DNA from 3 places in the Kitasatospora sp. NPDC048286 genome. Region 2 is predicted to be linked to each of the others. Evidence: riboswitches for the same ligand, from Rfam matches in the RefSeq annotation. Region 2 holds a riboswitch; each other region holds the start of a gene.
What was found. Region 2 has a riboswitch for S-adenosylmethionine ahead of ACGF13_RS19515 (IclR family transcriptional regulator). Riboswitches for the same ligand answer to the same signal wherever they lie in the genome.
Positions count from the first base shown of each region.

Region 1: linked by a shared signal. The riboswitch ahead of thrC (threonine synthase) and the one ahead of ACGF13_RS19515 (IclR family transcriptional regulator) in region 2 are both predicted to bind S-adenosylmethionine.
Region 3: linked by a shared signal. The riboswitch ahead of ACGF13_RS06100 (aminotransferase class V-fold PLP-dependent enzyme) and the one ahead of ACGF13_RS19515 (IclR family transcriptional regulator) in region 2 are both predicted to bind S-adenosylmethionine.

Region 1 is NZ_JBICZE010000017.1:146,878-154,252, forward strand. It holds gene groL (chaperonin GroEL) at 1-1,072, opposite strand, end outside; gene ACGF13_RS33495 (cold-shock protein) at 1,395-1,598, opposite strand; gene ACGF13_RS33500 (MoaD/ThiS family protein) at 2,133-2,411, opposite strand; gene thrC (threonine synthase) at 2,438-3,718, opposite strand; SAM riboswitch class I at 3,735-3,869, opposite strand; gene ACGF13_RS33510 (glucosyl-3-phosphoglycerate synthase) at 3,981-5,018, shown strand; gene ACGF13_RS33515 (trehalose-6-phosphate synthase) at 5,057-6,550, shown strand; gene otsB (trehalose-phosphatase) at 6,537-7,375, opposite strand, start outside.
Region 2 is NZ_JBICZE010000007.1:298,628-306,002, forward strand. It holds gene ACGF13_RS19500 (amino acid permease) at 1-844, opposite strand, end outside; gene ACGF13_RS19505 (Lrp/AsnC family transcriptional regulator) at 982-1,434, shown strand; gene ACGF13_RS19510 (threonine/serine exporter family protein) at 1,556-2,809, shown strand; gene ACGF13_RS19515 (IclR family transcriptional regulator) at 2,870-3,583, opposite strand; SAM riboswitch class I at 3,784-3,926, opposite strand; gene ACGF13_RS19520 (hypothetical protein) at 4,001-5,152, opposite strand; gene ACGF13_RS19525 (BTAD domain-containing putative transcriptional regulator) at 5,413-7,375, shown strand, end outside.
Region 3 is NZ_JBICZE010000002.1:391,283-398,657, forward strand. It holds gene ACGF13_RS06075 (NlpC/P60 family protein) at 1-152, opposite strand, end outside; gene ACGF13_RS06080 (NYN domain-containing protein) at 354-1,667, opposite strand; gene ACGF13_RS06085 (hypothetical protein) at 1,921-2,184, opposite strand; gene ACGF13_RS06090 (rhomboid family intramembrane serine protease) at 2,386-3,213, shown strand; gene ACGF13_RS06095 (Lrp/AsnC family transcriptional regulator) at 3,210-3,491, shown strand; gene ACGF13_RS06100 (aminotransferase class V-fold PLP-dependent enzyme) at 3,495-4,937, opposite strand; SAM riboswitch class IV at 4,990-5,108, opposite strand; gene trpD (anthranilate phosphoribosyltransferase) at 5,218-6,294, opposite strand; gene ACGF13_RS06110 (hypothetical protein) at 6,413-6,838, opposite strand; gene ACGF13_RS06115 (heme-copper oxidase subunit III) at 7,235-7,375, shown strand, end outside.

The DNA of each region.
Region 1 (7,375 bases), on a different contig from region 2:
AGTCCGAGTCGCTGTTCTCGATCTCGGCGCGGATCTGGTTCACGCGGCCCGCGACCTGCTCGCTGTCGCCGCCACCGTCGACGATGGTGGTCTCGTCCTTGGTGATGACCACCTTGCGGGCGGTGCCCAGCAGGTCGATGCCGGCGCTCTCCAGCTTCAGGCCGACCTCCTCGGAGATGACGGTGCCACCGGTGAGGATGGCGATGTCGCCGAGCATGGCCTTGCGGCGGTCACCGAAGCCCGGGGCCTTGACGGCGACGGACTTGAAGGTGCCACGGATCTTGTTCACGACCAGGGTCGACAGGGCCTCGCCCTCGACGTCCTCGGCGATGATGACCAGCGGCTTGCCGCTCTGCATGACCTTCTCCAGCAGCGGGAGCAGGTCCTTGACCGAGCCGATCTTGGAGTTGGCGATGAGGATGTACGGGTCCTCGAAGGTCGCCTCCATGCGCTCCAGGTCGGTGGCGAAGTAGGCGGAGATGTAGCCCTTGTCGAAGCGCATGCCCTCGGTGAGCTCGAGCTCCAGGCCGAAGGTGTTGCTCTCCTCGACGGTGATGACGCCTTCCTTGCCGACCTTGTCCATGGCCTCGGCGATCAGCTCGCCGATCTGGGTGTCGGCGGCGGAGATGGAGGCGGTGGAGGCGATCTGCTCCTTGGTCTCCACGTCCTTGGCCTGGGCCAGCAGCTGGTCGGAGACGGCCGCGACGGCCTTCTCGATGCCGCGCTTCAGGGCCATCGGGTTGGCGCCGGCGGCGACGTTGCGCAGACCCTCGCGAACCAGGGCCTGGGCGAGCACGGTGGCGGTGGTGGTGCCGTCACCCGCGACGTCGTCCGTCTTCTTGGCGACCTCCTTGACGAGCTCCGCACCGATCTTCTCGTACGGGTCCTCGAGCTCGATCTCCTTGGCGATGGAGACACCGTCGTTGGTGATCGTGGGGGCGCCCCACTTCTTCTCCAGCACGACGTTGCGACCCTTGGGGCCGAGCGTGACCTTCACTGCGTCGGCGAGCTGGTTCATGCCACGCTCAAGGCCGCGGCGAGCTTCCTCATCAAAGGCGATGATCTTGGCCATCAGAAGTGGTCCTCCGGGACACGGTCGACTGCTCGGACCAAGGGGTGCCCGCGACGGACGGCCCTGGTGCGCGGAGGTCCATTCCCTACCGCTCCCGGGGGCCTCACCGACCCGGTCCGCTGTCACTCTCACACTGTGAGTGCTAACGCCAATGATTAGCACTCCGGGTGGTCGAGTGCAAGCCCAATCGGCAATCAGCGAGCCGCCGCGGGAGCCGCCCGGGAACGCCGACGGGCCCGTGCGACACACGTCGCACGGGCCCGTCGAGAAGCGAGAGGTCACCAGCCGTGGGGCCGCGCCGAGCTCCTGGGGTCGGAAGGGGTCAGACCGCCGCGCGGACCATGTCCGCCTGCGGGCCCTTCTGTCCCTGGGAGATCTCGAACTCGACCCGCTGGCCCTCCTCGAGGGTGCGGTAGCCGTCCATCTGGATCGCGCTGTAGTGGACGAAGACGTCCGCACCACCGTCGACCGCGATGAAGCCGTAGCCCTTCTCCGCGTTGAACCACTTGACGGTGCCCTGAGCCATTCCGAACTCCCCTAGTGCTGTGCTGGCCCTTCACGCGCCCGCAGGTCGCGGGCCCGGGTTGGTTGAAGGCCGGCCCGGGGAACCCCCCCTGGGCGCAGCCGTGCACGCCGCAACCCTCCGCACAGGACGCCAGGCGGCTTCCGGCGAGCGGGTGATTGCGTCGACCGCCGCTGAATGTATCCGGACCGACGCCCTCTGCAACAGGGCCAACCACCGGTAATTCCGGCACGGCGTCAAGGGACAGGACGGACCGAATCGGGATGTTCTCGGCATTTCACGCCGGACATAGCGGACGAATTACCCAAATGCCTGCGGTAATTCTGACATCCGCCTGACAGGTTTCACGGGCCGGTCCCATCGGCCGGACGCCCCGGGCCGAGCACTGCGGGGCCGAAAGGGAAACCCTGTTCCCAGCCGAGCGACACTCTACTCCGACTCGACCCGGAAATATTCCCGCAGGAATGCGAGCGGTCGCCCGCGCATACGGACAGCGGAATTCCGTACGCGCGGGCGACCGCGGGTTCTCTTGCGGGCTCAGCAGCCGCCGGCCACCGCCGGGATGATCGAGATGCTGGCGCCGTCCCCGATCTCGGTCGCCAGGCCCTCGGCGAAGCGCACGTCGTCGTCGTTCACGTACACGTTCACGAAGCGGCGCAGCTTGCCCGTGTCGTCCAGGATGCGGGCCGAGATGCCCGCGTGGTTCTTCTCCAGGTCGGCGACGACCTCGGCCAGGGTGGCGCCCTCGGCGGTCACCTCGGCGGCGCCGGAGGTGTAGGTGCGCAGGATGGTGGGGATGCGGACGTTGGCGCTCATGAATTCTCCTTGCGGGGGCGGGTGGTTCAGGCGGACACGAGGCCGGCGGCGCGGAACGAGTCCAGCGTCGGGCGGATGACGGCGGTCATCCCGGCGTCGGAGACGGCGTCCAGGGTCTTCAGGCCGTCGCCGGTGTTGATCGCGACGGTCTCCTTCGACGGGTCCAGCTGCCCGGTCTCGACCAGCTTCTTCAGCACGCCGACGGTCACCCCGCCCGCGGTCTCGGCGAAGATGCCCTCGGTCCGCGCCAGCAGCCGGATCGCCGCCACGACCTCGGCGTCCGTGACGTCCTCCACCGCGCCACCGGTGCGGCGGGCGATGTCCAGCACGTACGGGCCGTCGGCCGGGTTGCCGATCGCCAGCGACTTGGCGATGGTGTCCGGCTTGACCGGCTTGATCACGTCCCGGCCGGCCTTGAACGCGGCCGACACCGGCGAGCAGCCCTCGGCCTGGGCACCGAAGATCCGGTACGGCCGGTCCTCGACCAGGCCCAGCCTGATCAGCTCCTGGAGACCCTTGTCGATCTTCGTCAGCTGCGAGCCCGAGGCGATCGGGATCACGATCTGCTCCGGCAGCCGCCAGCCGAGCTGCTCGCAGATCTCGTACGCCAGCGTCTTGGAGCCCTCGCCGTAGTACGGCCGCAGGTTCACGTTGACGAAGCCCCAGCCCTCGCCGGCCGGATCGCCGATCAGCTCCGAACAGAAGCGGTTCACGTCGTCGTAGTTGCCCTCGATGCCGACCAGCTCACCGCCGTACACCCCGGCCATGACGACCTTGCCCTGCTCCAGGTCGTGCGGGATGAACACGCAGGACCGGAACCCGGCCCGGGCCGCCGCCGCACCCACCGCGCCGGCCAGGTTGCCGGTGGAGGAGCAGGACAGCGTGGTGTAGCCGAACGCCCGGGCCGCCTCGATCGCGCACGCGACCACCCGGTCCTTGAAGGAGTGCGTCGGGTTCCCGGAGTCGTCCTTGACGTGCAGTTGGGCGGTGAACCCGAGCTCCCGGCCCAGGTTGTCCGCCTTCACCAGCGGGGTCCACCCCGGGTTCAGGTTCGGCTTCGAGGCCACGTCCGCCGGAACGGGCAGCAGCGGCGCGTACCGCCAGATGGACGCCGGACCGGCCTCGATCCGCTTGCGCAGCTCCTCGGCGCCCTCGCTGCCGAACTCGTAGGCGATCTCCAGCGGGCCGAAGCACTCCAGGCAGGCGAAGCTGGGGCCGAGCGGGAAGCGGGTGCCGCACTCGCGACAGGACAGCGCGGTGGCGGGGCCGAGGTCGACGGAAACGGGTGCGGCAGTGTCGATAGCCATGATGGCGAGGCCTCTCTCCTCATCTTCCCCGTGACGCGGTCGCGCACGGGCCGGAATTGGCACCTGTCCCGCCGGGGCCTGTCGACGACAGCCGCGCGAGAAGGTTGCCGGGACGTCAACGGGCCGTTCCCTCAGTCCCTCTGGATGAGCTTGTGAAATTGTGGTGCTGCTCAACGGCGACCCCGGCGTGCAAAGGTCCGACCGCTGTACGAAGACTGTATCCGAAGGCGCCAATCCTGAACGGGACCGTCCGCCACGCGAGATGACAGATTCCACCGACCCCGCCGAGGAGACCTCCGTGCCCGCCGAACCGACTCCCGAGCTCCTCCCGCAGGTGGCGTCCTGGCTCCGCCGCCGCTCCTGGAGCGCGGCCGACCGGCCGGTCCGCACCCTCCTCGACGCCAAGGAACGCACCGGCCGCACCGTCAGCGTGGTCCTCCCCGCCCTGGACGAGGAGGCCACCGTCGGCGACATCGTCCGCACCGTCCGCCGCGAGCTGATGGAACGCCTCCCGCTCGTCGACGAACTCGTCGTCGTCGACTCCGGCTCCACCGACGCCACCGCCGCCGTCGCCGCCGAGGCCGGCGCCCGGGTGGAACACCGCGACCGGATCCTCCCCCGGCTGCCCGCCGTCCCGGGCAAGGGCGAGGTGCTCTGGCGCTCCCTGCTGGTCACCCACGGCGACATCGTCTGCTTCGTCGACGCCGACCTGCGCGAGTTCGACCCGACCTTCGTCTCCGGCATCGTCGGCCCGCTGCTCACCGACGAGTCCATCCAGCTGGTCAAGGCCATGTACGACCGCCCGCTGGAGTCGGACGGCGCCGTCCTGCCCGCCGGCGGCGGCCGGGTCACCGAACTCGTCGCCCGCCCCCTGCTCAACCTCCACTGGCCGGAACTCGCCGGCTTCGTCCAGCCCCTCGGCGGCGAGTACGCGGCCCGCCGCTCACTGCTCGAACGGCTGCCCTTCCCCACCGGCTACGGCGTCGAACTCGGCCTGCTGGTCGACGCCCTGGAAGTGGCCGGCCTCGACGCCCTGGCCCAGGTGGACGTCGGCGTCCGGCACCACCGCCACCAGGACGGCCAGGCCCTCGGCCGGATGGCCGCCACCATCTACCGGACCGCCCTGGAACGCCTCGACCGCACCCACCGCCTCAAGGCCTCGGCCGACCTCGTCCACCCCCATCTCACCCAGTTCACCCGCGACCCGGAAACCCGCGCCTTCACCGCGCACACCCACCCGGTGACCGCCCTGGAACGCCCCCCGATGCACACCGTGCCGGAATACGCCACCCGTCATTGACGGGTTTGCCACGCCGAGCCCCCGGCAAGATGCCAACCATGGGCGATCTCACGACCAACCGTTCGAACGCGACCGGCACCGCCCCCGTCCTGGTGGCCTCCAACCGGGGACCGGTGTCCTTCAGCACCGCCGACGACGGCACGCTGACCCTGCGGCGGGGCGGCGGCGGCCTGGTCTCCGGCCTCTCCGCGATCGAGGACCCGAACGCCGTCTGGGTCTGCGCCGCCCTCAACGACTCCGACCGCAGAGCCGCCGCCGAGGCCCCCCACGGCCGCCTCGACCTGGCCGGCCACGAGGTCGGCGGCCAGGCCGTACGGATGCTGGACCTCGACCCGCAGACCTTCGCCCGCGCCTACAACGGCGTCGCCAACTCCACCCTCTGGTTCGTCCACCACCTGCTCTACGCGACCCCCACCGCCCCCGCCTTCGACGCCGGCTTCCGCACCGAGTGGGCCGCCTACCAGGCCTACAACGAGGCCTTCGCCGAAGCCCTGGCCGCCGAAGCCGCCCCGAACGCCGCGGTGCTCGTCCAGGACTACCACCTCTCCCTGGTCCCGGCCCTGCTCCGGGAGGCCCGCCCCGACCTGCGGATCGGCCACTTCTCGCACACCCCCTGGGCCCCGCCCGAGTACTACCGGCTGCTGCCCGACGACGTCGCCCGGGCCGTCCTCACCGGCATCCTGGGCGCCGACCGGGCCGGCTTCCTCACCGAACGCTGGGCCCGCGCCTTCGCCGCCTGCTGCGAGGACCTCCTCGGCGCCACCGTCGACCACGACGCGCTCTCCGTCACGCTCGACGGCCGCACCACCGGGGGGACCCCCACTCGGCGGACCACCCGCCTCGGCGTGCACGCCCTCGGCGCCGACGCCGACTTCCTGCGCGAGCGCGCCCACCGCCCCGACGTCGACGAACGCCTCGCCGCCCTCCGCGCGGCCGTCGGCGACCGCCGCACCATCGTCCGGGTCGACCGCACCGAGCTGAGCAAGAACATCGTCCGCGGCCTGCTGGCCTACCGGCACCTGCTCCGCACCCGCCCGCAGTGGCACGACCGGGTGGTGCACATCGCCTTCGCCTACCCGTCCCGGACCGACCTCGCCGAGTACCGCGACTACACGGCACAGGTCCAGGACCTCGCCGTTGCCGTCAACTCGGAGTTCGCCACCCCCACCTGGCAACCGCTGATCCTGCACGTCGACGACGACTTCCCGCGCTCCCTCGCCGCCTACCGCCTCGCCGACGTCGCCCTGGTCAATCCCATCCGCGACGGCATGAACCTGGTCGCCAAGGAGGTCCCCGTGGTCTCCGACCACGGCTGCGCCCTCGTCCTCTCCCGCGAGGCCGGCGCCCACGCCGAACTCAAGGACGACGCCCTCACCGTCAACCCCTACGACGTCATCGCCACCGCCGACGCCCTCCACGCCGGCCTCACCATGAGCCCGGAGGAGCGCGCCGACCGCACCAAGCGCCTGGCGGCGGCGGCCACCGCACTCCCCCCGCAGCAGTGGTTCCTGGACCAGCTCAACGCGCTGTGAGCGCGTCCCCCAACGCCCCCAGCAGCTCCACCACGCCCTCCGGCCCGGCGACCACCAGGTCCGCCCGGTCGGCCAGCTCCCGCACCGGCGCGTCCCCCACCGCGCCGGCGCACACCAGCACCCCCGCGACACCCTCGCCGCGCAGCTTCTCCACCGCGGCGAAGGCCGCCACGTCCCCCAGGTCGTCCCCCGCGTAGAGCACCGACCGGGCGCCCCGCTCGCGCAGGAAGCCGGTCAGCGCCGCCCCCTTGTCCACCCCCGGCGGCCGCAGCTCCAGCACCAGCCGCCCGGGCTCCACCACCAGCCCGTGCTCGGCCGCCAACTCCCCCACCGGCGCCCGCAACAGCTCCAACGCCTCCTGCGGCGCCGCCGTCCGCCGGGTGTGCACGGCCACCGCCCGCCCCTTGTCCTCCACCCACGTCCCCCCGGGCGCCCCCACCCGCTCCAGCACCCCCGGCAACTCCTCCCGCACCCGCGCCACCCCCGGATGCGCCTCCGGCGCCGACAGTTCCCCGTCCTCCCACCGCTCGGCCCCGTAGTGCCCCAGCACCACCACCCCCGGCAGCCCCGCGAACCCCCCGTACTCCACCGCCACCCCGGCCGGCCGCCCCGTCACCACCACCACGCCACCCACCACCGGAGCCAGCCGCCGCAACGCCCCCACCACCCCGGGATGCGCCCGCGCCCGCTCCGGATCCGCCACGATCGGCGCCAACGTCCCGTCGAAGTCCAACCCGATCACGGCGTCCCCGGGCGCCGCCAGGACGACCCGCACCCCGTCCCGCCCAGCCCCGGTCGCCGGCACGAACATCTCTTCAAAGCCCA
Region 2 (7,375 bases):
CCGTGACGTAGGGGCCCAGCTTCACCACGTCGGGGTTGTTCCAGGGCACCAGGGTGACCGCCAGGGCCATCGTGCCGATGTAGAAGATCGCGATCCGCCAGACCGCGGTGCGCACGGCGGTGGCGACGTTGCGGCGCGGGTTGTCGGACTCGGCGGCCGCGATGGTGACGGCCTCCAGGCCGCCGTAGGCGAAGACTGCGGGCAGCAGGCCGGTGATCAGGCCGTGGCCGCCGTGTGGCAGGAAGCCGCCGTGGCCGGTCAGGTTGGCGGTGCCGGGGGCGTGGCCGACGACACCGGCGACACCCAGCACGCCCAGAGCCAGGAAGGCGACGATCGCGGCGATCTTGACGGCCGCGAACCAGAACTCGAACTCGCCGAAGTTCTTCACGGCGGTCAGGTTGGTGGCGCAGAAGAAGACCATGAAGATGCCGACCCAGACGAAGGCCGGAACCCCGGTGACCCAGGAGTGCACGAGCGCGCCGGCGGCCGTGGCCTCGACGGCGACGGCGACGCCGACCGTCACCCAGTACAGCCAGCCGGTGGTCAGGCCCGCCCAGAGGCCGATCTCGCGCTCGGCGTGCACCGAGAAGGAACCGGAGGCCGGGTGCGCGGCGGACATCTCGCCCAGCATCCGCATGACCAGCATCACCAGCAGACCGGCCGCGACGAACGCCAGGATGATGCCGGGGCCGGCTACCGCGATGCCCGCGCCGGAGCCCACGAAGAGGCCGGCGCCGATGACGCCGCCGAGGGCGATCATCGAGAGGTGGCGCCGCTTGAGGCCGTGGCCCAGCTCCGGGGCGGCCTGGGCCTCGGGGGCTCTCGACGCCTTGGTGGTGCTCATCGGGGATCCATTCCTGTGACGGACGACTCGTGCGGACATGCGCCCCTGGTTTCCTGAAGGGAAGGCTAGGCGGGTTCGCCCAGAAGGTGCTTCCAATCTTTTCCCGATGATCGCCACCGAGTGGAAGAATCTTCTCCATGGATGACATAGACCGGAAAATTCTTGCCGAACTGCAGCGTGACGGGCGACTGACCCTCACCGAGCTCGCCGAGCGAGTCCGCCTGAGCGTGTCCCCCTGCCACCGCCGACTTCGGGCCCTGGAACGCTCGGGCGCGATCGCCGGCTACCACGCCCGGCTCGACGCCGCCGCCCTCGGCCTGACCTTCGAGTCGCTGGTCTTCGTCACCATGCGCTACGAGGACCGCGAGACCGTCGCGGCCTTCGAGCAGGCCGTGGCCGACATCCCCAACGTCCTCCAGGCCCAGCGGCTGTTCGGCGACCCCGACTACCTCCTGCGCGTCGTCGCCCGCGATCTGGCGGCCTACCGGCAGCTCTACGACGACCGCCTGGCCACCCTGCCCGGCGTCCAGCGCCTCAGTTCCACCATCGTCATGGCGAACGTCGTCGAATCCCGCTCCCTGCCCCTGTGACGTGCCGAGAAGGCCCGCACCCGGCCCCGGGGGGAGCGCGAGGGACGAGAGCCCGGGCCCGGGGGGGGCGAGGACCGGGGCAGAGTCGGGCCGAATCGGGCAGGGTGGGACGATACCTGCCATGTCTAGCAAGTCTCCATCGGTCCGGGTCGTCGATGCCCCGCCCGAACCGCTCCGCCGTCTCCTCCTCGACCTGGGCGAGGCCCTGCTCGGCGGTGGCCTGCCCGTCCATGACGTCGAGGAGGAACTCCACTGGCTGGGACGGGCGTTGGGGGCTCCTGAGGTGCGGGTCGCCGCGCTGACCAACGGGCTGTTCGTCTCGCTGGACGCGGACGGCGCCACCCGGTTCCAGCCCGTCGGCGGCGCGCTGCGGTTCGAGCAGACGGCCGACGTCCTCCACCTGGTGCACCGGCTGCGGGCGGGCGAGCTCGACGGGCCCCGGGCGCTGGCCGAACTGGACCGGATCCGGCGGGCGCCGGCCCGCTGGCCCGCGTGGGTGGCGGATCTCGGGGCGCTGCCGGTCGGTGTGGGGGTCTGCCTCTTCCTCCAGCCGGCGGCGGCGAACGTGCTCGCGGCCGGGCTCGGCTCGCTGATCGTGGTGGGGCTGACCGTGCTCGCCCGACGGCTGCCGTACCTGCGGCCGCTGCTGCCCGTCACGGCCGGCTTCCTGGTCGCCCTGCTGGTCCTGGCACTCGCGCGGGCCTCGCTGCTGGACGGCCCGCTGCGGACGATCGTGGCCACCCTGGCGATCCTGCTGCCGGGCGGGCTGCTGGTCACCGGGCTGTCCGAGATCGCCGCGGGCGCGGCCAGCGCGGGCACCGCCCGGCTGGTGTCCGGCGCGGTCCAGCTGGCGCTGTTCCTCGCGGGGGTGGCCGCGGCCGCGACGGCGATCGGCATGCCGGCCACCGCGCTGGCCAACGTCCAGGTCGCCAAGCCCAGCTGGTGGGTGATCGCGCTGGGGCTGGCGATCGCGGTGGCCGGAGTGGTGGTCAACGTCCAGACACCGCCCTCGGCCATCCCGTGGATCGTCGCCGTGATCGCGGTCAGCGTGACCGCCCAGGTGGCGGTGGGGTCGGTGCACGGCGCGGCGATAGGCGGCCTGGCCGGGGCGGTCGCCGCCGCGGTCGCGGCCACCCTGGTGCACTGGCTGCCGGGCGGCCCGCTCTGGCAGGTGCTCTACCTCCCGGCGTTCTGGATCGTGGTGCCGGGGTCCTTCGGTCTGTTGAACACGGCGCAGATAGAGGTCGGGAACGGGGCCCAGTCGGTCCTGGCGGCCGTGTCGGCGGTCTTCGGGGTGTCGATCGGCACGCTGATCGGCGCGGTGATCAGCCGGATCCCCCGGCCCTCCCGCGCCGTGCTGCTGTCCCGGGCCTGAACTCCGGGGCGGCGGCCCCCTGACGGGGTGGGGGCGGACCCGGGTCCGCCCCCCGTCCCGTCAGGCGTGGCGCAGGGCCTCGGTGAGGCGGCGGCCCGCCTCGACCACGGCCTGGGAGAGCTGGGCGCCGGGGTGGCGGGTGAGCCGTTCGATCGGACCGGAGACCGAGACGGCGGCCACCACCCGGTTGGACTGGCCGCGGACGGGCGCGGACACGGAGGCGACCCCGAGTTCGCGCTCGCCGACGGACTGCGCCCAGCCCCGGCGCCGTACGCCGCTCAGCGCGGTGGCGGTGAAGCGGGCGCCCTGCAGCCCGCGGTGGAGGCGCTCGGGCTCCTCCCAGGCGAGCAGGACCTGGGCGGCGGAGCCGACCTTCATGGGGAGGGTGATGCCCACCGGGACGGTGTCCCGCAGGCCGGTGAGGCGTTCGGCGGCGGCCACGCAGATCCGTACCTCGCCCTGCCGGCGGTAGAGCTGGGCGCTCTCGCCAGTGAGGTCCCGCAGGTGGGTGAGGACCGAGCCGGCCGCGGCCAGCAAGCGGTCCTCGCCGGCGGCCGCGGCGAGCTCGCCGACCCGGGGGCCGAGCATGAACCGGCCGTTCACGTCCCGGCTGACCAGGCGGTGGTGTTCGAGTGCGACGGCCAGCCGGTGGGCGGTGGGGCGGGCCATGCCGGTGGCCGCGACGAGGCCGCCGAGGGTGGCGGGGCCCGCCTCCAGGATCCCGAGGATCGAGGTGACCTTGTCGAGCACGCCGACGCCGCTCGTGTTCTCCATGGGTGGGGGTACTCCAGTCTCAAGGCCCGGGAGCAGCGGGTCGGCGCTGCTCACGGCGGCTCCTGGCGGGGAGCCGGGGGTGGTCAGCGAGGACGGGCCGCGGAAGTCGGCCGATTGCCTGCGCCGGGCACGAGACGGGTACGCGAAAGCGCCGGGGCGGGAAGCGCCCGGGCGAAGGACAGCACAGAGAGCACCGTGTCTCCTCATCTTTCCCGCGCCACATTGGCGACAGGCCGGAGTTGGCACTGATCCCGGACGGCACGGCGCGTACTTCGGACGCCGGGTCGAACGGGGAGTTGCCGGGGCTTCGTAGGGCCGGTCCCTCCACCCCTCTGGATGATTCGCCAGGAACGATACAAGACTTCCCGGGCCCGCTGCCAAGCCCCCCTGCTCTCGACGGCGGGCGGGCGGGCCCGCTCAGCGGTGGCGCGGCTCCGACAGTCCGGTGCACGGGGCCGGGTGCGGGCCGCCGGGGGCGGTGGTGTCCCAGGCCCGCAGCGCGGCCAGGGCGGCGGCGCGTTCGGCCGCCGTCGGCCGGGCGCCCTCGGCGCCGAGCAGGTAGTCGGCGACCGGGGTGAGCAGCAGGGTGGCGCCACCGGCCGGGAGCAGCAGGGCCTCGTCCCACTGGTGCCGGATGACGGTGCGGCGCAGCAGGGTGCCGTGGCGCAGCAGGGTCCCCTTGCGCGGCCGGTGCGTGCGGGTGAGGGGCCGGCGGCGGCGGAGTTCGGGGCCGACCTCGGCCTCCAGGACGGTGCGCACGTCCCGCAGGGAGCCGAGCGGCACGTGCTGGGCGGCGAGGTCGAGCAGGGCGGCGGCCTCCGGGGCGAGCCGGTAGGCGGCGAGGACCGCGGCGGTCTCGGCGGGGTCGAAGGGCTGTCCGGCGAGGTGGGCCACGTCGATCACGTCGCCGGCCAGGAAGGTGCGCGCGAGCCCCTCCTCGGCGAGGGCGATCAGGCATTCCACGTGTTCGTCGGCGGCCAGGTAGGGGCGGACGGGGACGGTGGCGAGGTCGCCGGTGAGGGCGGCGGTGGCGACCCGTACCTGGTACCAGGGGTCGAGCAGCGGGTCCTCGGCCGGCCAGCGCAGGGTGACGGCGGTGTGCCGGGGCCGCTCGCCGAGCAGGGTGACCTCGACGGACTCCACCGGGTGGTCGGTGACCAGCCGGTTGACGGCCTGCCAGAGCGTCGCCTCGGTGGGGCTGACGAGGCTGAGCCCGCCCAGCGGCCGGGGCAGGTCCGGCGGGTAGTAGCCGGCCAGGGGGAGGTCCCGGATCGGGCGGACGCCGGTGGCGTCGGCGAGGTCGCGGGCGACCCGGGCGTAACACTCGGCCCGGTCCCGGGCGCGCTGCAGCTCGGCCCGGGCGTGCCCGCCCATCCGCACGCCCTCGCGGGAGAGCGCGGCGAGCACCAGGTACGGGAGGTGGCGGTCGGCGCGGGCGCGGTGGAGCAGTTCGGCCGGCCCGGCGGCCGGGTCGACGTCGAGCAGCCGGTGGAGCAGGTCGCTGGTCAACGGGTCGGTGCCGACCGGGGCGGTGTCGAGCCGGTCGGTGTGCAGCAGGTCGGTGTCCATGGGCGTCCGCCTCCGAGAGCCGTGGGGGGCGCCCGGGCGGCGGCCGGGCGGCCGGGGACGTGGCGGGTCCGACGGCCGGGGCCGGGCCGTCGGCGGGTGCCACACCATCGATTGTCGTGACGGCCGATCAACACCGGATCACCATCGGGTCGACGATCTCTCGACATCACGCCCGGTGGCGTGGGTTGATAGGGGCTCATCAAATCGGGGGCGGCACGTGCACGGGCGGGGGCGAGCACATGAGGCGGGCAGGTGCAGTCATGGATGAATTCCGGTTCTCGGTGCTGGGACTGATGAGAGCGCAGCGCGGCGCGACCGCGCTGAAGGTGGGCAGCCCCCAGCAGCAGGCGATGCTGGCGGTGCTGCTGCTCCGGCCCGGGCACGGTGCGAGCGCCACCGACCTGATCGACGCCCTGTGGGGCGAGGAGCCGCCGGGCACCGCGATGACGACGGTGCGCACCTACGCCTGGCGGTGGCGCAAGGTCCTGCACGGCGAGGAGCCGGACGCGCCGACGGTGCTGACCTCGGTCGGGGACGGCTACCGGCTGGTGCTGCCCAAGCACGCGGTGGACGCGGCGCAGGCGGAGGAGCTGGCGGGGCAGGCCGAGCGGACGGCGGCGGCCGGGGAGCCGCAGCAGGCGCGCGACCTGCTGAACCAGGCGCTGGAGCTGTGGCAGGGCGAGCCGCTGGCGGGCATTCCCGGCCCGTTCGCGCAGCGCCAGCGCCAGCGGCTGCAGGAGCTCCGGCTGACCCTGCTGGAGGAGCGGATCGCGCTGGACCTGGCGCTGGGCCGCTACTCCCGGTGCATTCCGGAGCTGACCTCGCTGACCACCGAGCACCCGCTGCACGAGCGGGCGTACGGGCTGCTGATGCGGGCGCTGTACCAGGCCGGGCGGCAGGCGGACGCGCTGGCGGTGTTCCGGGGCGCGCGTCAGCTGTTCCTGGCCGAACTGGGCGTGGCGCCGGGGGCGGAGCTGGACCTGCTGCACCAGCGGATCCTGGAGGGCGACCCGTCGCTCGCCGCCCCGGCGCCGGCCGTCGCGCCGCGGTCGGCCCCGCCCGTCTCCGTGCCGCCGGCCTCCGCCCCGCCCGGCTCCGGACCGGCGGAGCCCGGCGCGCCCGGGGCCGAGTCGCCGGACCCGCGCGCCAAGGCCCAGGCGGCGGCGGACGCGCCCGCCGCCCCGACCGGGAGCGGCGCCCCAAGACCGGCCCAACTGCCGCCCGACGCCGCGGACTTCACCGGACGTACGGCGCTGGTCGAGCGGCTGGTCGGGGCCCTCGGCGCACCGGGCCAACAGGCGCTGGCGATCGCGACCGTGGTCGGCATGGGCGGGGTCGGCAAGACCGCGCTGGCCCTGCACGTCGCCCACCGGGTCCGCGAGGCCTACCCGGACGGGCAGCTCTACGCGGACCTGCGGGGCGCCGACGCCACCCCGGCCGATCCGGAGGCGGTGCTCTGCGGCTTCCTGGTGGCGCTCGGCGTGTCGGCCGACGCGGTGCCGGACGGCCTGGACGCCCGCTCGGCGCTGTTCCGCTCGGTGGTGGACGGCCGGCGGCTGCTCCTGGTGCTCGACAACGTCCACGACACCGCGCAGATCAGACCGCTGCTGCCGGGCGCGGTCGGCTGCGCGGTGCTCACCACCAGCCGCACCCGGCTGTCCGGCCTGCCCGCGACCGTCCAGGCCGACCTCGGCGTCTTCGAGCCCGGGGAGGCGCTCGAACTGCTGGGCCGCACCATCGGCGCCGAGCGGCTGGCCGCCGAGGCGGAGGCCGCCCGGGAACTGCTGCTGATGTGCGGGCACCTCCCGCTCGCGGTACGGATCGTGGCGGCCCGGCTGGCCGCCCGGCCGAGCTGGACGGTGCAGACGCTGGGCCGCCGGCTGGCGGTCGAACGCCGCCGGATCGACGAGCTGCGCATCGGCGACCTGGAGGTCGCGGCCGCCTTCGAGCTGAGCTACCGCCAGTTGACGCCCGCCCAGGCCAGGGCGTTCCGGCTGGCCGCCTCGGTGGACGGCCCTGACCTCGGGCTGCAGGCCGCGGCCGCCCTGCTGGACCTGGACGAGTACGACGCCGAGGACCTGCTGGAGGCCCTGGTGGACGTGGCGATGATGGAGTCGCCGTTCCCCGGCCGCTACCGCTTCCACGACCTGCTGCGCGCGTTCGCCCGGCGCCGCCCGGACGATCCCGGCGCGGCCGTGGCGGCCCGCGACCGGATGCTGGACC
Region 3 (7,375 bases), on a different contig from region 2:
TGGTCGATCTGCGCCTTGACGTCCGCCTTGTTCGGCTGCGGCGCGGCGTGCGCGGCCACCTGGGCGGAGAGGGCGACCGCGGTCGCAGCGGCAGCGGTGAGCACGGAGATCCGCGCGCGGCTCGGCTGCTTGGGACGGCGGTGGGAGGCCAAGGGACCGGCTCCTTCTTCCAGCGGACTCACCTGATGGGATGAGATTCCCGAAAATAGGTTTGACGCCAGACCCTAGTGAAGATCTATCCGTTTTGCCACTCCCCCGATGGCATGAACTCGGCCACCCCACACTGACTCCACAGCCCCCTCACAAAGCCCCGGGACCACCCCTGACCAGGAATCACACGGAATCGGCCGAGGTCAGGGCCGGGCCAGCCGGTTCAACAGCAGCACCGACGCCACGGGGCGCGCGCCCGCCTTCCGCACGCCCTCCGCGACCTCCCGGTCGGTGGACACCACCACCACCGGACGACCCTGCGGCTCGGCCCGCACCAGACGGCGGATCAGCTCGTCGGCCGTCTCCCCGGTCCGACTGAACCGCACCCGGACCCCGCGCGGTGGCGCCATGATCACCGGGACGTCCAGATCCTGCCCGTCGAACACGCAGGTGACCTCCGCCTGGGTGCGCTGGGCCAGCATCGCCAGCCCGCCCAGCAGCCGGATCCGCTGCTGCTCCAGCGGCAGCGCCGGATAGCCGGTCTTGGTCACGTTGTAGCCGTCCACCACCAGGTGCACCTGGGGGATCGCCAGCAGCTGGTCCAGCAGCGCCGGATCGTCCTCGGCCAGCCCGCGCCGGGCCACGTCGTGCGGCGAGGCCGCCCCCGGCACCACCGCCTCCACCAGGTCCGCCGGGCGGATCTGGGAGACCGGCAGCGCCAGCTCCCGCTGCAGACCCTGGGCCGACTGCAGCACGGTGTCCAGCAGCAGCCGCAGCCGCATGTCCTCGACGCTGCGCCCCTCGCGGGCCGACCGGCGGCCCTGCTCGGCCGCGGTCTCCAGTTCGGAGAGCCGGTGCCGGAGCCTGCGCGCCTCGGTCTCGGCAGCGCCGCGCTCGGCCGCGGCCTGCGCCTTCAGGGCCTCCAGCTCACCGCTCACCCGGCGGGTCTCGGCCTGCGCCCGGCGGGTGTCGCTCTCCAGCGACCGCACCTTCTTGCGCAGCGACTCGGCCTCCTTGCGGACACCGTCGGACTCGGCCCGCTGCCGGTCCAGGTCCGCCCGGGCGGCGGCCCGCACCTCGGCCAGCTCGGCCTGCAGCTTCTCCACCAGCCGGGCCGCCTCCGCGGCCGCGTCCTCGGCACCGGCCCGCTCGGCCTCCTCGCCGGCCTCGGCCACCAGCCGGCTCCAGCCCGACGAACGCACCAGGTAGGCGGCGGCCGCGACGTCCATCGGATCGGCCGCGCTCGGGACGGTGCCGGACTCCAGCGCCCTCACCAGGTCCGGCTGCCCGAGGCGCAGCCGCTCAGCTATCCGCACCCGGAAGGCCGGCTCCGCCTCCAGCGCCGCCGCCAGCGCCGTGGCCGCGTACTTGGCCCGCCGCACCGGGGTGAACTTGACGTACTGGCGCAGGCTCTGCGGGAGCTCGGCCGGCGGCAGCCCACCGAGCGCGTCCGAGGCCAGCCCGACCACGCGCCGGCGCACCCCCTCGGGCAGCGGCCGGTCGAGCCTCTCGGCCACGCGCTCCGCCGCGGGCTCGGAGGAGTCGTCCGCCGTCCCGGCCGCCTCGGCCTGGGCCTCGGCCGCAGCGGGCTGAAGCCCCTGGGCTTCGCCGGGCTCCTTCGCTGCGTCCACCACGTCCTCGGCTCCGATCCTGGTCCAGCGGGGTACGGCCGCGGCCGCCCCTGTCGTCACGCTCCGTGCGTCTTGTTCTGTATTGTCCCGTGCGGCGCGGGCGGGTGCTCCGCGCACCCGCCCGCCGCGGCGGCGGGGGTCAGCCCTGCTCGGCGGGGGCCTGCTCCCCTTCGGCGCCCGGGCGGGCCACCAGCTCGACCTGGTCCACCGCGTTGCACCAGCGGCAGCGCACCGACTCGATCGTCTCGCTGAGCACCTCGGTCTCCTCGACCTTGGACTCGCCGGCCAGGTCGAAGTGCAGGAACTCGGTCACCCGCGCGGTGCGGGTCACGTCGAAGCGGGTGAGGTTGCCGCACAGGGTGCAGCGCCAGCGCGTCTCGGCGGTCAGGGCGGGGACGGTCATCGGGGGTCCTCTCGGGTGGTCCCTGCGTGGGCTAGGCGCTCCCCCCGGAGCCCCGGCATCGGCGGCGGGAGGCGGGAATGCCCGCCCCAAGCCTATTGCCTGGGGCAACCACCGCGGCCACCGGTCGTCTGAACTCCCCGGCTAGTCCACCTGCCGTAAACCACCGTGTCACCTGCGGCGCCCGGAGGGATGCTTGGCCGCATGGCGCTCGCGGTCCCCGACCACACCGCCGCCCTGGGCGGCCGCCCGGCGGTGCCCGTCCCGGTGGTCAGCTACGCCCTGATCGCCCTCAACACCCTGGTCTTCCTGCTCGGCCCCGCCGCCGGGCTCAACCCGCTGTACGGCACCGGCCAGGCCCGGGTCTGCTCGGAGCAGCGGTACGAGCAGCGCTGGGGCGCCGTCCCGGCCGAGGTGCTGGCCGGACGGCCGCTGACCGCCGAGCAGCTGGCCGAGGCCCCCGACCCGGCCCCCGGCTGCCCGGCCGCCCCGACCCCGGGCAAGCACCCGGCCCTGTCCGTCCTCACCGGGCTGTTCCTGCACGCCGGCTGGCTGCACCTGCTGGGCAACCTGCTCTTCCTCCAGGTCTTCGGCCCCACCGTGGAACGGCGGCTCGGCCGGGCCCGGTACGCCCTCTTCTACCTGGCCGCCGGCAGCCTGACCACGTACGGCTTCGCGCTCGCCGAGGCGCACTCGCCGAACTCCACCCGGGTGCTCATCGGGGCCTCCGGGGCGATCGCGGCCGTCCTCGGCGCCTATCTGCGCCTCCACCCCCGGGCCCGGGTGACCACCCTCGTCCCGCTGCTCCTCTTCCTGCCGCTGCGCTTCCCCGCCTGGCTGGTGCTCGGCCTCTGGTTCGCCCTGCAGTGGTGGTCGGTGCACTCGGCCGGCCCCGGGGTGGCCTACCTGGTCCACGTGATCGGCTTCTCGGCCGGGTTCCTCTACGCCTGCACCGTGGTCCGCCACCCCCCGCGACGACCGGGCCGACGCCCGATACGCTGGCGGCACCCCACAAAGGAGCCCGAACTGTGATCACCGCCATCGTCCTGATCAAGACCAGTGTCGACCGCATCCCGGAGATCGCCGAGTCCATCGCCGCCATCGAGGGTGTCAGCGAGGTCTACTCGGTGACCGGCGGCTACAACCTGGTGGCGATGGTGCGGGTGCGCCGGCACGACGACCTGGCCGAGGTCATCCCGGGCCGGCTCAACAAGGTCCCGGGCGTGGCCCACACCGAGACCCAGATCGCCTTCCGCACCTACTCCCAGCACGACCTGGAGGCCGCCTTCGCCCTCGGCCTGGACGAGTAGCGGTCAGCCCTCGCGCCGAGAGTCAGCGACACAACGCCCGCCCTCGTTGCGGTAGTTCCACGCCGCACCGTCCGTGACCAGCTCCCGGACGGCGGTCAGGAAGCGGTCGACGTGCTCGTCCGGCGTCCCGGCGCCGAAGCTCACCCGGATCGCGTTCAGGCTGCGCTCGCCCGGCAGCGAGGGCTCGGGCGCCCCGCACTCGGACGGCGCGACGTCCTCGTCCCCGAGCAGCGTGCGCACCAGCGGGTGGGCGCAGAACAGGCCGTCGCGCACCCCGATGCCGTACTCGGCGGACAGCGCGGCCGAGAAGTGCGAGCTGTTCCAGCCCCGGACGACGAAGGACAGCACGCCCACCCGGGCGGAGTCGGCCCCGAACAGGTTCAGCACCTTGACCTGCGGGATCCCGGCCAGCCCGGCCGTCAGCCGGGCGACCAGCTGCCGCTCGCGGGCCTCCAGCGCGTCGAAACCGGCCTCGGTCAGCGCCCGGCAGGCCGAGGCGATCGCGTAGGCGCCGATGACGTTCGGCGAGCCGGCCTCGTGCCGGGCCGGGCCGGTGTGCCACTGCACGGCCACCGAGCCGTCGGCCTCCCGGGCCACCGTCCGGGTCGCCCCGCCGCCGGCCAGGTACGGCTCGGCCTCGTCCAGCCAGTCCGCCCGGCCGGCCAGCACCCCGGCACCGAACGGCGCGTAGATCTTGTGGCCGGAGAAGGCGATCCAGTCGACGTCCAGTTCGCGCACCGAGACCCGGTGGTGCGGCGCCAGCTGGGCGGCGTCCAGCACCACCCGGGCGCCGTGCCGGTGCGCGGTCCCGGTCAGCTCGGCGACCGGCCACAGCTCGCCGGTCACGTTGGAGGCGCCGGTGACGCAGAGCAGCTTGGGGCCCTCGGGCGCCTCGGCGAGCGCGGCGTCCAGCGCGGCCACCGCCTCGGCCCGCGAGCGCGGCGCCCGCAGGTAGGTGACGTCCAGTCCGGCGTGCGCCCAGGGCAGCAGCGAGGCGTGGTGCTCGGTCTCGAAGGCGAACACCCGGGTGCCGGCCGGAACGGCGGCGGCCAGCAGGTTGAGCGAGTCGGTGGTGGCCCGGGTGAAGACCACCTGGTCGCCCTCGCGCAGGTCGAGGAACTCGCCGACGGTGCGGCGGCTCTGCTCGAACAGGTCGGTGGACAGCTGGGAGAGGTAGCCGGCCCCGCGGTGGACGCTGCCGTAGTACGGCGCGTAGGCGGCGACGTCGTCCCACACCCGCTGGAGCGCCGGCGAGCTGGCCGCGTAGTCGAGTGCCGCGTAGCCGACCTTCTCACCGCTGGCCAGCGGGACCTGGACGTCGGTGCCGAGGACGGCGAGCGGGCCGCAGATTTCGGCGCAGGGCTGCCGCACGATGGGGGTCCCCCCGGACGAAGTCTGGGGGAGCGCCGAGAGAAGGGTGGTGGCGGGAGACGGGTGGGCGGACATGAGGATGCACTCCTTCAAGGGGTGAGGGACCCCGGGAGTGTCATTCGTCCGGCGTCCGCGCTTGTCGCACGGACGGCTTGCCGTGACGACCCGGTCCTCACCCAGGGCACCCCGCCACGGACGGAGGGTTGCCGGACAGCAAGCTGGGGCTTCGCGCTGTCACTCATGACCTGGCGAAGACTCTAGGCCGCGCCCTTCGGGCGGTCAAACGGGCGTCCGGCATCCGGACAGCGCGAGGGGCCCGCGGGAGGAATTCCCGCGGGCCCCGTCAACTGCCGTGTCAGATCCGGCTGGTGGCCTCCGACCAACGCCGCAGCAGGTCCTGGGCCGCGCCGGAGTCGATCGCCCTGGCGGCCCGCTCCATGCCGGCCGCCAGCTGCTCGGCGAGCGGTGCGTCGCGCAGGTCGAGCGCGACCAGCGCCGCCGCCGTGTTCAGCAGGACGGCGTCCCGGACCGGCCCGTGCTCCCCCGCCAGCAGTCGCCGCGCGACCTCCGCGTTGTACGAGGCGTCCGCCCCGCGCAGCGCCTCGATGCCGACCAGCTCGATGCCGACGTCCCGCGGGTCGAAGGCGGTCCGGGTGACCGCCCCGTCGCGCACCAGCCAGACCTGCGAGGTGGTGGTGATGGTCAGCTCGTCCAGTCCGTCGTCGCCGCGGAAGACCAGCGCCGTCGCACCCCGCTCGGCCAGCACCCCGGCGATCAGTCCGGCCAGCCGGGTGTCGAAGCAGCCGATGGCGTGCGCGGTGACCTTGGCCGGGTTGGTCAGCGGGCCGAGGATGTTGAAGGAGGTCGGCACCCCGAGGTCGCGCCGCGCGGTGGCGGCGTGCCGCATCGAGGGGTGGAACTTCGCCGCGAAGCAGAAGGTGAGCCCGACCTCCTCGGCCACCTCGGCGACCCGCCGGGCGGAGAGGTCCAGCGCCACCCCGAGCTTCTCCAGCACGTCCGAGGAGCCGCTGCTCGAGGAGGCCGACCGGTTGCCGTGCTTGACCACCTTGGCGCCGGCGGCCGCCGCGACGATCGCGGACATGGTGGAGATGTTGACGGTCTTCGCCCGGTCGCCGCCGGTGCCGACGATGTCCACCGCCGGGCCGGGGATGTCCAGCGGCTCCGCGTGCGCGTACATCGCGTCGACCAGGCCGCCGATCTCCTCGACCGACTCGCCCTTGGCCCGCAGCGCGATCATGAACCCGGCCACCTGTACGGGGGACGCCTCGCCGCTCATGATCCGGTCCATCGCCCACGCGGTGGACGAGCGGTCGAGGTCCTCCCCCTGCAACAGTGCCGCCAGGAGGTCCGGCCAGGTGCGGACCACCTGCGCGGGGTCGCTACCGCCGTTCGCAGGGTTCACGTTCACCATGGCTGACTCCAGCTGTTGTCGGTTCCCCACTACGGGGGGACGTCCGTACGGATGGAGCCAGCCTATCGAGCGAAGCCTCCGCTTCTACCCCTGTCCTTTCCAGTTGCCGGGGCCGTCTTCAGCGGACGGCCGGAGTCCGCTTCGCCAGTCGCGCCCGCAGCAGGGTGGCCGCCGCCTCGGCCAGCGCCACCGGCTCCACCGGGTGGGAGATGGCCGCGTCGGCCCGGCTCCAGGCGGCGAGCCAGGAGTCCTGCGGCCGGCCGATCAGCACCAGCACCGGCGGGCAGCCGTAGATCTCGTCCTTGAGCTGGCGCGCGAGGCCCAGCCCCCCGGCCGGTACGGCCTCACCGTCCAGCACGCAGAGGTCCACTCCCCCCTTCTCCAGTGCCTTGAGCACCGCGGGGGTGGTCGCGCACTCCAGGTAGGTCAGTTCCGGAAGGTCCTCGGCGGGCCGGCGGCCGAGCGCCGTCAGCACCTGCTCGCGGGTGTTGCGGTCGTCGCTGTAGACGAGGACGGTGAGCGTCTCATCGGTCGTGTACGCCATGGGCCCTGCTCCCTCAAGTGTGATCCGGACCACGTTCGCCTGATCCGGATGCTACTCCCGATCACCCCCCGCCGAGTCCTCCTCGCGCACCTTCCCGGCCAACCGGGCCGCACCCCGGCTCACCCACCCGGAGGACGGCCCGTCACCCGATCCCGCCCGGTCCACCCGTACGGCCGACCCCGGGTCCCTTCCCCTACCTCCCGCGGCTGCTCCGGCCGTGCAACGACGCGCTGGGCAACGGGGTCGCGGGCCCCTCCGAGGAACCATCAGAAAAGGGACACGCCGCTGCTCAGCCCCCGTCCGGCCCCCGTGCCGCCCCCCAAGCGGGCATACCGCACGCACCGGACACTCCGAGGGACACCCCCCGACGTGAAGACGGAATAAGGGACCGACATAATGTCCGTCGTGGCGACAGCAACAGCAGTAGAAACCGGGCACGCGCACGGATCGGTCAACCGGCCGAACATGGTCAGCGTCGGAACGATCGTCTGGCTCAGTTCCGAGTTGATGTTCTTCGCGGCCCTCTTCGCGATGTAC